Saccharopolyspora erythraea: one gene and its partner. The protein of the gene in region 2 binds, or shares a complex with, the protein of the main gene of each other region. Links are inferred from orthologs where the notes say so. Each region holds a gene or a part of one and is shown on either strand. Other genes may lie near its edges.

Region 1 (5,532 bases), 5.7 Mb from region 2 along the record:
GCTGGTTCCTGCGTGACGCCGGCGGGGTGCGCACCATCGGGCACGGCGGATCGGGCAACGGCCAGTTCGCCGAGCTGCTCATCGCGCCCGAACGCGACTTCGCCGTCGTCTCGCTGTCCAACGCCGGCCCGGACGGCCACCCGTGCAACCGGGCCGTCGTCCGGTGGGCGCTGGAGCACTACCTCGGAGTGATCGACCGGGACCCGCAGCCGGTGCCCCACGACGACACCCGGGCCCGGGAGGTCGCCGGACGCTACGAGAACGACGCCATGTACCTCGACATCGCCACCGACGGCTCCCGGCTCACCCTCGGGGTCGGGATCAGGCCGGCGATCCGCCTCGCCTCGGACGTCGAGATGCCCCCGGACTACCCGCCGGCCGCCGCTGGTTTCCTGCCCGGCGACGGCGACGAGTACGTCGTCACCGAAGGCGGTTTGCAGGGAGAGCGCGGCTACTTCACCCGCGACGACGACGGCGCCGTCGTGGGCGTGGACCTCGGGGGCAGGCTTTTCAGCCGCGCTCCCGCCACGCCCTGATCAGGCGGCGCGCCCGCCCGGCCCGCCCCGCGAATCCTCGGCGGTCCCGCCTGATCACGTGCATCCTGATCAGGCGGGATCGCATCTCCGGCGCCGGGAAGCGTCCGGGCGCGGGGATCAGCCCTCGGCGAGGATCGGCGCCAGGAAGCGGCCGGTGTAGCTGTCCTCGACCTCGGCGACGTCCTCCGGAGTGCCCTCCGCGATCAGCTCGCCGCCGCCGTTACCGCCCTCCGGGCCCATGTCCAGCACCCAGTCCGCCGTCTTGATGACGTCGAGGTTGTGCTCGATGACGATCACCGTGTTGCCCTTGTCCACCAGGCCGTTGACCACGCCGAGCAGCTTGCGGATGTCCTCGAAGTGCAGACCCGTCGTCGGCTCGTCGAGGATGTAGACCGTCTTGCCCGTCGAGCGCTTCTGCAGCTCGCTGGCCAGCTTCACCCGCTGCGCCTCGCCACCGGACAGCGTCGGCGCGGGCTGCCCGAGCCGGACGTAGCCGAGGCCGACGTCCACCAGCGTCCGCAGGTGGCGGTGGATGGCGTTGATCGGCTTGAAGAACTCCGCGGCCTCCTCGATCGGCAGGTCCAGGACCTCGGCGATCGTCTTGCCCTTGTAGTGCACCTCCAGGGTCTCCCGGTTGTACCGGGCCCCCTTGCACACCTCGCACGGCACGTAGACGTCGGGCAGGAAGTTCATCTCGATCTTCAGCGTGCCGTCGCCCGCGCACGCCTCGCACCGGCCGCCCTTGACGTTGAAGGAGAACCGGCCCGGCTGGTAGCCACGCACCTTGGCCTCGGTCGTCGCCGCGAACAGCTTGCGGATGTGGTCGAAGACGCCGGTGTAGGTCGCCGGGTTCGACCGCGGGGTCCGCCCGATCGGCGACTGGTCCACCTGCACCAGCTTGTCGACGTTGCCCAGCCCGTTGACGCGGGTGTGCCTGCCGGGGACCTGCCGCGCGCCGTTGAGCTTGTTCGCCAGCACCGACGCCAGGATGTCGTTGACCAGCGTGGACTTGCCCGATCCGGACACCCCCGTCACCGCCACCAGACAGCCGAGCGGGAACGAGACGTCGATGCGGTGCAGGTTGTGCTCGCGGGCGCCGACGACGGTGAGCTGGCGCTTGGGGTCGTTGCGCCGCCGGGTCTCCGGCAGCGGGATGTGCTTGCGCCGCGCCAGGTAGTCGCCGGTGACGGACGCCTCGTTGTCGAGCAGCTCCTTGTACGGCCCGCTGTGCACGACCCGACCGCCGTGCTCACCGGCGCCGGGACCGATGTCGACGATCCAGTCGGCGCTGCGCACGGTGTCCTCGTCGTGCTCGACGACGATGAGCGTGTTGCCGAGGTCGCGCAGGCGGCTCAGCGTCTCCAGCAGCCGGTGGTTGTCGCGCTGGTGCAGGCCGATCGAGGGCTCGTCGAGCACGTAGAGCACGCCGACCAGGCCCGAACCGATCTGGGTGGCCAGCCGGATGCGCTGCGCCTCACCACCGGAGAGCGTGCCCGCGGCGCGGTCCAGCGACAGGTAGTCCAGGCCGACGTCGAGCAGGAAACCCAGCCGCGCCTGCACCTCCTTGAGCACCCGCCCGGCGATCATCTCCTCGCGCTGGCCGAGCACCAGCCCGTTCAGGAAGTCCGCGCACTCGCGGACGCTGAGCGCGCTGACCTCGGCGATGGACATCTCACCGGTCTCGGCGCCCTCCATCGTCACCGCGAGGATCTCGGGCTTGAGGCGGGTGCCGTCGCACGCCGGGCACGGCACGTCGCGCATGTAGCCCTCGTACTTCTCGCGCGCGTAGTCGGACTCGGTCTGCTCCAGCCTGCGCTCCAGGAACGGGATGACGCCCTCGTAGTTGGCGTAGTAGGAGCGGGTGCGGCCGTAGCGGTTCTTGTAGCGCACGTGCACCTGGTCGTTGGTGCCGTGCAGCACCGCCTTCTTGACCTTGGTCGGCAGCCGGTTCCACGGGGTGTCCATCCGGAAGCCGATCGCCTCCGAGAGCGAGGTCAGCAGCCGGGTGAAGTACTCGGCGGTGTGCCCGCCGGCCCACGGCGCGATCGCGCCCTCCTCCAGCGACAGCTCCTCGTCGGGCACGACCAGCTCCGGGTCGACCTCCTTGCGGATGCCCAGGCCGACGCAGTCCGGGCAGGCGCCGTAGGGGGAGTTGAACGAGAACGACCGCGGCTCCAGCTCGTCGACACCCAGCGGATGTCCGTTGGGGCAGGCCAGGTTCTCGGAGAACTTGCGCTCGCGGTGGGGGTCGTTCTCCTCGACCTCGACGAACTCCAGCAGTACCAGGCCGTCGGCCAGCCGCAGCGCGGTCTCCACCGAGTCGGTCAGCCGCTGCTTGGCGCTGGGCTTGACGGTGAGCCGGTCGATCACGACCTCGATGTCGTGCTTCTCCTGCTTCTTCAGCTTCGGCGGGTTTTCCAGCGGGTGCACCACGCCGTCGACCCGCGCGCGGGCGTAGCCCTGCGACTGCAGCTTCTCGAAGAGGTCGACGTACTCGCCCTTGCGGCTGCGCACCACCGGCGCCAGCACCTGGAACTTGGTGCGCTCGGGCATCGCAAGGACCTGGTCGACGATCTGCTGCGGGGTCTGCTTGCTGATCGCCTCGCCGCACACCGGGCAGTGCGGCTTGCCCGCGCGGGCGTAGAGCAGCCGCAGGTAGTCGTAGACCTCGGTGATGGTGCCCACCGTGGACCGCGGGTTGCGGCTGGTCGACTTCTGGTCGATGGAAACCGCCGGGGACAGGCCCTCGATGAAGTCGACGTCGGGCTTGTCCATCTGCCCGAGGAACTGCCGGGCGTAGGCGGACAGCGACTCGACGTAGCGTCGCTGCCCCTCGGCGAAGATCGTGTCGAAAGCCAGGCTCGACTTCCCGGAGCCGGACAGCCCGGTGAACACGATCAGGCTGTCCCGGGGCAGGTCGAGGTCGATCCCGCGCAGGTTGTGCTCACGGGCGCCGCGGACGACAAGGCGGTCAGCCACTGCAATCCCTTCGAAGTTCTCGCCGGGTCGGGTGCGACCCCCCGGCGGTGCGGGCCCGGTGTCGGACGGGCCCGGGTGTGGGCAGGAGGCGGTGCCGGCCCCAACGGGTCAGCGGGCACGTCCCGAGCGAGACACCGGCATCGGCACCGCAGTGGTGCACGGCCGCGCACCGGTGGTGGTGCGCCGGGTGCCGCACCGCGGTCGGCGCCGGGGTGAAACGCCTGCAGGACGTCGCACATCAATGCTATTCGGGGGCACCGACAGTCTCGGATCGCGTCCGGTCCACCACCGCGTGACCTGTGTCCACTGTCACCCGCTGTCACCTGAACGAGTGACCGACCGTGAGGACGGCGTCACCGCGCCGGGGCCTCGTCCGACGATACGCAAAATTACCCCGGAATGGGCACTGTCGGCCTCGGCGCCCTCGCATCTACGCTCGAAACCTCACCGGCGTGCAGCACCGGCAATCCCCTTTTGAAGCGAGGACGACCCATGGCTGACATCGCTCTCGGGGCCGGCGACCGTAGCAACATCGAAAGCACCACCGGCGCCGCGCAGCTAGCCCACCGGACCTCGGTCGCACTGGCCGCCATCGAGCAGGCCAGCGACCGCTTCATGGAGACCGCCAGGAGCCTCGACGAGCTGTCGATCCACAGGCCGAGCCTGCTGCCGGGGTGGACCCGGGCGCACGTCATATCGCACGTGGCGCGCAATGCCGACGGGTTCCTGAACCTGCTGCGGTGGGCGCGCACAGGCGTCGAGCACCCCATGTACGCCAGCGCGTCGGACCGCGACGCCGACATCGACGAGGGCGCGGTGCGCGGCAGGCAGCTGCTGCTGGAGGACCTCGCGGCGTCGTGCGAGCGCTTCGCCCGCGCCGCCCGCGAACTGCCGGTGTGGGCGTGGACCGCCGAGGTGCTCGACGGCGCGGGCGACCCGATCCCGGCGCACGGGGTGCTGCGCGGGCGGCTGCTGGAGGTGTGGGTGCACCTGGTCGACCTCGACCACGGCTTCGGATTCGACGACATCCCGCGCCCCGACGTCGAGGAGGTCCTCGAGGACGTCGTCCAGCAGTTCGGCGGCAGGCACGATGTGCCCGCGCTCACCGTCGTGGTCGACTTCGACGGGCGCGAGCGCAGCTGGGAGCTGCGCGGGACGACGTCGCGGCCCAGCCAGGTGCACGGCGACCCCGGCGCGATGCTGGGGTGGCTGCTCGGACGCACCAGCGGCGAGCGGCTCACCGGCGACCCGCTGCCGACCCTGCCGCCCTGGCTCTGAGGGCCTGGTTCCGGGGCCGTTCTGTGTTCTCCCGCAACGGAAGTGCGCGGTTGTCCCATGCGCAACACGCCGTAGCTCGGGAGTCCGGCTGCTGATCCGCCGTGGTCGGCTGGGCGGCGTGGTCGGCTGGGCGGCCGTCCGTCCGCTGTGTGGTCGCTTCCCGCTGTGTAGGCCGTCGGCGGCTGCATGGCCCGCTGCCTGGGCCGGGCGGATGATCCGCCGCGCGGGAAACTCACCCACGGCTGACGTGAGCCGCGCCTCCACCTGCCGTTAGGCTCGCTGGCGTGGAGCCACGAGGACAGTACACGGGACACGTCGAGGCCGGCGGCGCTCCGGCCCGGCGCGAGCTGGACGAGCTGACCATCACCAAGATGTCTGTCGGCCCGATGGACAACAACGCCTACCTGCTGGTCTGCCGCCGGACGGGCGACGCGTTGCTGATCGACGCGGCGAACGACTCCGAGCGGCTGGCCGACCTGCTCGGCCACGACGACCAGCGCCCGCGCCTACGCACGATCGTCACGACCCACCGCCACGGCGACCACTGGCAGGCGCTGGGGTCGATCGCGGGCCAGACCGGTTCCTACACCATGGCCCACCCGGCCGACGCGGCGGAGCTGCCGGTGCCGCCGGACCGCCTGGTCGAGCACGGCGAGACGATCCAGGTCGGCGAGGCCGCGCTGGAGGTCATCCACCTGCGCGGGCACACGCCGGGTTCGATCGCCCTGCTCTACCGCGA
Region 2 (6,228 bases):
CTCCCGGGCTCCCCAAGGCAATTCGCCACGAGGACCGGCCCGAGTTTGACAGAGAGTCACCGCTTGCATCAGTTCTTGACCGGATAACGATCCGGGAAGCGGCCGGAAATCATCCTGATGCCGCAACTGGATTAGCTGATCGGCGAAGGACCCGAGCCGGAAATACGCCCGGTCAGTGGATACCCCGCTCGGTCACCCTGGGTTATCGTCCGCACGCGTCGGCGTCCATCGGTCCCGCCAAGGACATTACCGTCGCGCAGGCCGCGCAGGATGAGCCAGTTGGCATATTCCAGGGCGGGACCGGCCGTCAGGACTGCCGGCCGGTCCCCTGCGCCCCCTCCTCGCCTGACTCCATCGGGCCGACCTCCAGCCGGAAGTCCTCGCCGTGGCGCTCGGTGCCCGCGATGACGGCCTGCTCCAGCACCTCGGCGCCCTTCTGGCCGCGCTGCATCAGCGGGTCCTCGCGCAGGTCCTTGGTCAGCGCCACGCACAGCAGCACCATGACGATCGCGAACGGCGCCGAGGCGATGAAGGTCAGGTTCTGGATCCCGCTCAGCGCGTCCTCACCGCCGATGACCAGCATGATCGCGGCCACCGCCCCGGTAGCGGCACCCCAGAAGATCACCATCCACCGGGTCGGATCGATCGTTCCGCGCTGCGCCAGCGTGCCCATGACCACCGACGCCGCGTCCGCACCCGACACGAAGAAAATCGCCACCAGGACCATCACCAGCACGGTGGTGACCATCGACAGCGGCAGGGTCTCCAGCACCGCGAACGTCTGCGCCTCCTCACCGCCGCTGCGGTAGACGTCGATGCCCCCGTCCTCGATGCTGATCGCGCTGCCGCCGAGGATGCAGAACCACACCAGGCTGACCGCGCTGGGCACCAGGATCACACCGCCGACGAACTGCCGGATCGTGCGCCCTCGGCTGATGCGCGCGATGAACATGCCCACGAAGGGCGTCCACGAGATCCACCACGCCCAGTAGAAGATCGTCCAGCTCGACAGCCAGGTGTTCATCTCGGCACCGCCGGTCGCCCCGGACCTGGCGATCATGGTCGCGAAGTCGCGCAGGTAGACGCCGACCGACGTCGGCAGCAGGTCGAGGATGAACACCGTCGGGCCGACGACGAACACGAACACCGCGAGCAGGGCGGCCAGCACCATGTTGATGTTGGACAGCCACTGGATGCCGCGGGCGATGCCCGAGACCGCCGACAGGACGAAGCAGATCGTCAGCACCAGGATGATCAGGACGAGCACGGTGTTGCTGACCCCGCCGATCCAGCCCGCCGCCTGCATGCCGCCCTGGATCTGCAGGGTGCCCAGGCCCAGCGACGCCGCCGACCCGAACAGGGTGGCGAACAGCGCCAGGATGTCGATCAGCCTGCCGATCGGTCCGTCGCAGCGCCGCCCCATCAGGGGCGTGAAGACAGCGCTGATCAGCTGCTTGCGGCCGCGCCGGAAGCTGCTGTAGGCGATGGCCATCCCGACCACCGCGTAGATCGACCACGGGTGCAGGGTCCAGTGGAACAGGGTGGTCGCCATCGAGACCTCGATGGCCTCGTCGGAGAACGGCGGCACGGTCCCCGGCGGCGGGTTGACGAAGTGCGCGAGGGGCTCGCTCACGCCGAAGAACATCAGGCCGATGCCCATGCCGGCGCTGAACATCATCGCGATCCAGGAGACGGTGCGGAACTCCGGCTCCTCGTCGTCGGCGCCGAGCGGGATCGTGCCGTAGCGGCTGAAGGCCAGCCACACGGCGAACACGACGAACGCGGTGGACGCCAGCACGAACCCCCAGCCGATGTTGGTCACCAGCCAGGACAGCGCGTCGCCTGCGGCCTTGGCCAGCGTCGCGGTGGACAGCGCGCCCCACAGGACGAAGAACACCGTGATGGCGGCGGTGACCCCGAAGACGACGAAGTCGGTGCGCGCCCGGTGCCCGTTCGCGCCCGCACCGGGCACCTGAACGAGATCTCTGTGCTCCGCCATGACGTCGCGCCTCCTCGTGACCATGGGAGTCGCGTCAACCGTCACTCGAAGGCGCGTTCCCGGCAACTCAGGAGTGCCTCCAGCCACGCGCGCCACTCCCGTGGTCTGACCTGCGAGAGTGACGCCGCGCGGCGGAGGCGCCACGGAGGTGCTACGGCCGCGCGAGGCCGTCGAAGGCCGGACGTCCACGGCCATCAATGGCCGGACGACACGGGCGGATGGTGCGTACCGCCCGGCGCGGGCGGTACCGAGCCGGTCGGACAACCGCACAGGCGACCAGAGGCCGCCTACGCGGTTGCGACCGCCCGCCCGCGTCGCCCCTCGGGGTTGGCGAGGGCGTCAGCCCACCGGCGCGGGGCGCCCGGCCAGCGACTCGAGCAGCTTCGCGCACCAGTCCAGCAGCGCTTCGTCGCGCAGCGGCGGCGCGCCGATCCGGCCCCCCGCGGCGCCCTCGGTCGGCCGCGGCACCGAGACGGTGCGCACCGCGGCCTTGTACACCGCCTTGGGGTACAGCCGCTTGAGCCGGACCAGCTGCGAGTCGGCCAGCTCCAGCGGAGCCGCCCGCAGCGACGTGCCCTGCAGGGTCACCTCCGTGACCCCGTGCGCGCGGCACAGCTGGCGGAACGCCGCGACCTTGAGCAGGCGCTCGACGGGCTCGGGCAGCTGACCGTAGCGGTCGGTGAGCTCGGCCCGCACCGCGTCGAGGGCCTCGGCGTCGGCCGCCGCGGCGATCTTGCGGTATGCCTCCAGCCGCAGCCGCTCCCCCGGCACGTAGTCGTGCGGGATGTGGGCGTCCACCGGCAGGTCGACCCGCACCTCCGGCAGCTCCTCCTCGCCCGCCCCGGGCTCGGCACCGGCGTGCCTGCGGAACGCCTCGACGGCCTCGCCGACCAGCCGCACGTAGAGGTCGAAGCCGACGCCCGCGATGTGGCCGGACTGCTCGGCGCCGAGGATGTTGCCCGCACCCCGGATCTCCAGGTCCTTCATCGCCACCGCCATGCCCGCGCCCAGCTCGGAGTTCTGCGCGATGGTGGCCAGCCGGTCGTGGGCGGTGTCGGTCAGCGGCTTCTCCGGCGGGTACAGGAAGTAGGCGTAGCCGCGTTCGCGGGCGCGGCCGACCCGGCCGCGGAGCTGGTGCAGCTGCGAGAGGCCCAGCACGTCGGAGCGCTCCACGATCAGGGTGTTGGCGTTGGAGATGTCCAGCCCGGTCTCCACGATCGTGGTGCACACGAGCACGTCGTGCTCGCGCTCCCAGAAGCCCTGGATGATCTTCTCCAGCCGGTCCTCGTTCATCTGTCCGTGGGCGGTGACGATCCGCGCCTCCGGCACCAGCTCGCGCAGGTGCCGCGCGGCCTTCTCGATGGTCTGCACCCGGTTGTGCACGAAGAAAACCTGGCCGTCGCGCAGCAGCTCGCGCCGGATCGCGGCCGCGACCTGCTTCTCGTCGTAGGCGCCGACGTAGGTCAGCACCGGGTGGCGCTCCTCGGGCGGGGTGAGGATGGTCGACATCTCGCGGATGCCCGCCATGCTCATCTCCAGCGTCCGCGGGATCGGCGTCGCCGACATGGTCAGCACGTCGACGTGCGTGCGCAGAGCCTTGATGTGCTCCTTGTGCTCGACGCCGAAGCGCTGCTCCTCGTCGACGACCACCAGCCCGAGGTCCTTGTAGCGGACGCCGGTCTGCAGCAGCCGGTGCGTGCCGATGACGACGTCCACGGTCCCCTCGGCGAGTCCGGTGGTGGTCTGCTCGGACTCCAGCGGGTCGGTGAAGCGCGACAGGCCCTTGACCGTCACCGGGAACGAGCGCATCCGGTCGGTGAAGGTGTTGAGGTGCTGCTGGGCGAGCAGGGTCGTGGGCACCAGCACCGCGACCTGCTTGCCGTCCTGGACCGCCTTGAACGCCGCGCGCACGGCGATCTCGGTCTTGCCGTAGCCGACGTCGCCGCAGATCACCCGGTCCATGGGCACCTCGCGCTGCATGTCGGCCTTGACCTCGTCGATGGCGGCGAGCTGGTCGCCGGTCTCGGTGTAGGGGAAGGCGTCCTCCAGCTCCCGCTGCCACGGGGTGTCGCCGCCGAAGGCGTGGCCGGGGGCCGACTGGCGGGCGGCGTAGAGCTGCACCAGCTCGGCGGCGATCTCCTTGACCGCCTTGCGCGCCTTGGCCTTGGTGTTCTTCCAGTCCGAGCCGCCGAGCTTGTTCAGCGTGGGCTGCTCGCCGCCGACGTAGCGGGAGACCTCGTCGAGCTGGTCGGTCGGCACGAACAGCCGGTCGCCGGGCTGGCCGCGCTTGCTGCTGGCGTACTCCAGCACCAGGTACTCGCGGGTGGCGCCGCCGACGGTGCGCTGCACCATCTCGACGTACTTGCCGATGCCGTGCTGCTCGTGGACGACGAAGTCGCCGGCCTTCAGCGCCAGCGGGTCGACGGCGTTGCGGCGCCGCGACGGCATCCGGCGCATGTCCTTGGTGGAGGTGCCGCCGCGCCCGCCGGTCAGGTCGGCCTCGGTGAGCACCACGAGCGCGACCTCGGGCGCGGCGAAGCCGTCCTCCAGGCCGCCGCGGGCGACCGTGACCACGCCTGGCTCGGGTTCGCCGGTGAGCCCGTCCTCGGCCAGCCGGGCGGGCAGCTCGCCCTCCCGGAGCTGCTGCACCGCCCGCTGAGCGGTGCCCGCACCCGCCACGACCAGCACCGCCGCACCGCCGGCGGAGGTGTGCGCGCGGAGGTCGGCGAAGGCTCGCTCCACCTCGCCGCGGTAGGCGTCGACCTGCTTGAGGGCGAGCCGGACGACTCCGTCGTCCTCGGTGTCCTCGCTGCTGAGCTGCGTCAGCGTCCACCACGGCAGGCCGGCCGACTCGGTGTGCGCGGCGACCTCGGCCAGGCCGCGGTAGGCGGAGGCACCGAGGTCGATGGGCGCCCGGCCGCCGTCGGCGGCGACCATCCACGACGCCTCCAGGAACTCCTGGCCGGTACGCACCAGGTCCGCCGCGCGCGCCCGCACCTTCTCCGGGTCGGCGACCACGACGTGCGTGCCGCTCGGGACCAGGTCGGTCAGCAGCCGCATCTCCCCCTCGCACAGCGCGGGGATCAGCGCCTCCATGCCCTCGACCGGGGCACCGCCGGCGATCTTGCCCAGCATCTCGTTGAGGTGCGCGTCGGCCTCGTGCTGCTCGGCGAGCTTGGCCGCGCGCTCCTGCACCTGCTCGGTGATCAGCAGCTCTCGGCAGGCGGGCGCGAACAGGGTGGTGTCCTGCGCGTCGGGCAGCGACCGCTGGTCGGCGACGGAGAACGGGCGGACCTCGGTGACCTCGTCGCCCCAGAACTCCACCCGCAGCGGGTGCTCCTCGGTCGGCGGGAAGACGTCGACGATGCCGCCGCGCACCGCGAACTCGCCGCGCTTCTCGACCATGTCGACCCGGTTGTAGGCCAGCGCCGCCAGCCGCTCGACCAGCTCCTCGAAGTCGTGCTCGTCGCCGACGCGCAGCCGCACCGGGGCCAGCTCGCCCAGCCCGGGCGCGATCGGCTGGATGAGGCTGCGCACCGTCGTGACCAGCACCCTGACCCGGCCGTGCTCGTGCTCCTCGGGGTGGGCGAGCCTGCGCAGCACGGCGAGCCTGCGGCCGACGGTGTCGGCGCGCGGGGAGAGCCGCTCGTGCGGCAGCGTCTCCCACGACGGGAAGACCTCCACGCCGTCGGAGCCGATGAGGTCCGACACCGCGGCGGCGACCTCCTCGGCCTCCCGGCCGGTCGCGGTCACCAGCAGCGCCGGGCGGTCGGCGGCGGCCAGCGCGGAGGCGGCCAGCGGGCGGGCGGCCGCCGGGCCCTCCAGCACCAGGCGCGGCCGGTCCACGGCCTCGACGACCTGGCGGACGGCGCTGTCGCGCAGCATGGTTTCGAGCAGTCCGCGCAGGGGACCGGCCTGGCTCATGGCATCTACCTCGCACCGAACGTCTGAGAACGCGGACACACCCCTGCCCGGGACTTCGCCCGATGCGCCAGGGCTGCCGGTGGACATGGCTGCACGCACCAGTCGGGCGGCCGCTGCCGGGGGTTCGCCGGTCCAGCCTACGACTCCGCCCCGACGGCCTGCCGCCGGATCGAACGGCAGCCGTCCGTCTATGACCGGTGTCACACTGGACGGCATGCTTCGGTCCGCCGCATCCGCCGTGCTCTGCCTCGTCGTTCTCGCGGGTTGTGCCGGCGCCGGCACCCCCGCGCCCACCGCGCCCGCGC

What was found. The genes of interacting proteins can lie anywhere in the genome.
Region 1: the proteins of mfd (region 2) and uvrA are in contact, whole or in part, in a crystal structure (PDB 4DFC), measured with the Escherichia coli proteins. The link is inferred for Saccharopolyspora erythraea from one-to-one orthologs.

The regions. Positions count from the first base shown.
Region 1 is NZ_CP054839.1:6,628,939-6,634,470, forward strand. What follows is about bases 454-3,854. They hold uvrA (excinuclease ABC subunit UvrA), read right to left. Parts: upstream 3,516-3,854; coding sequence 654-3,515; downstream 454-653. Other genes in these bases: HUO13_RS29620 (serine hydrolase domain-containing protein), read left to right, coding at 454-536. In the rest of the region: more of HUO13_RS29620, read left to right, coding at 1-453; HUO13_RS29630 (maleylpyruvate isomerase family mycothiol-dependent enzyme), read left to right, coding at 4,008-4,793; HUO13_RS29635 (MBL fold metallo-hydrolase), read left to right, coding at 5,078-5,532. UniProt on the Escherichia coli protein: The UvrABC repair system catalyzes the recognition and processing of DNA lesions. UvrA is an ATPase and a DNA-binding protein. A damage recognition complex composed of 2 UvrA and 2 UvrB subunits scans DNA for abnormalities.
Region 2 is NZ_CP054839.1:931,916-938,143, reverse strand. Bases 2,139-6,228 are described here. They hold mfd (transcription-repair coupling factor), read right to left. Parts: upstream 5,924-6,228; coding sequence 2,339-5,923; downstream 2,139-2,338. Other genes in these bases: HUO13_RS04280 (PQQ-dependent sugar dehydrogenase), read left to right, coding at 6,138-6,228. In the rest of the region: HUO13_RS04290 (BCCT family transporter), read right to left, coding at 308-1,999. UniProt on the Escherichia coli protein: Couples transcription and DNA repair by recognizing RNA polymerase (RNAP) stalled at DNA lesions. Mediates ATP-dependent release of RNAP and its truncated transcript from the DNA, and recruitment of nucleotide excision repair machinery to the damaged site.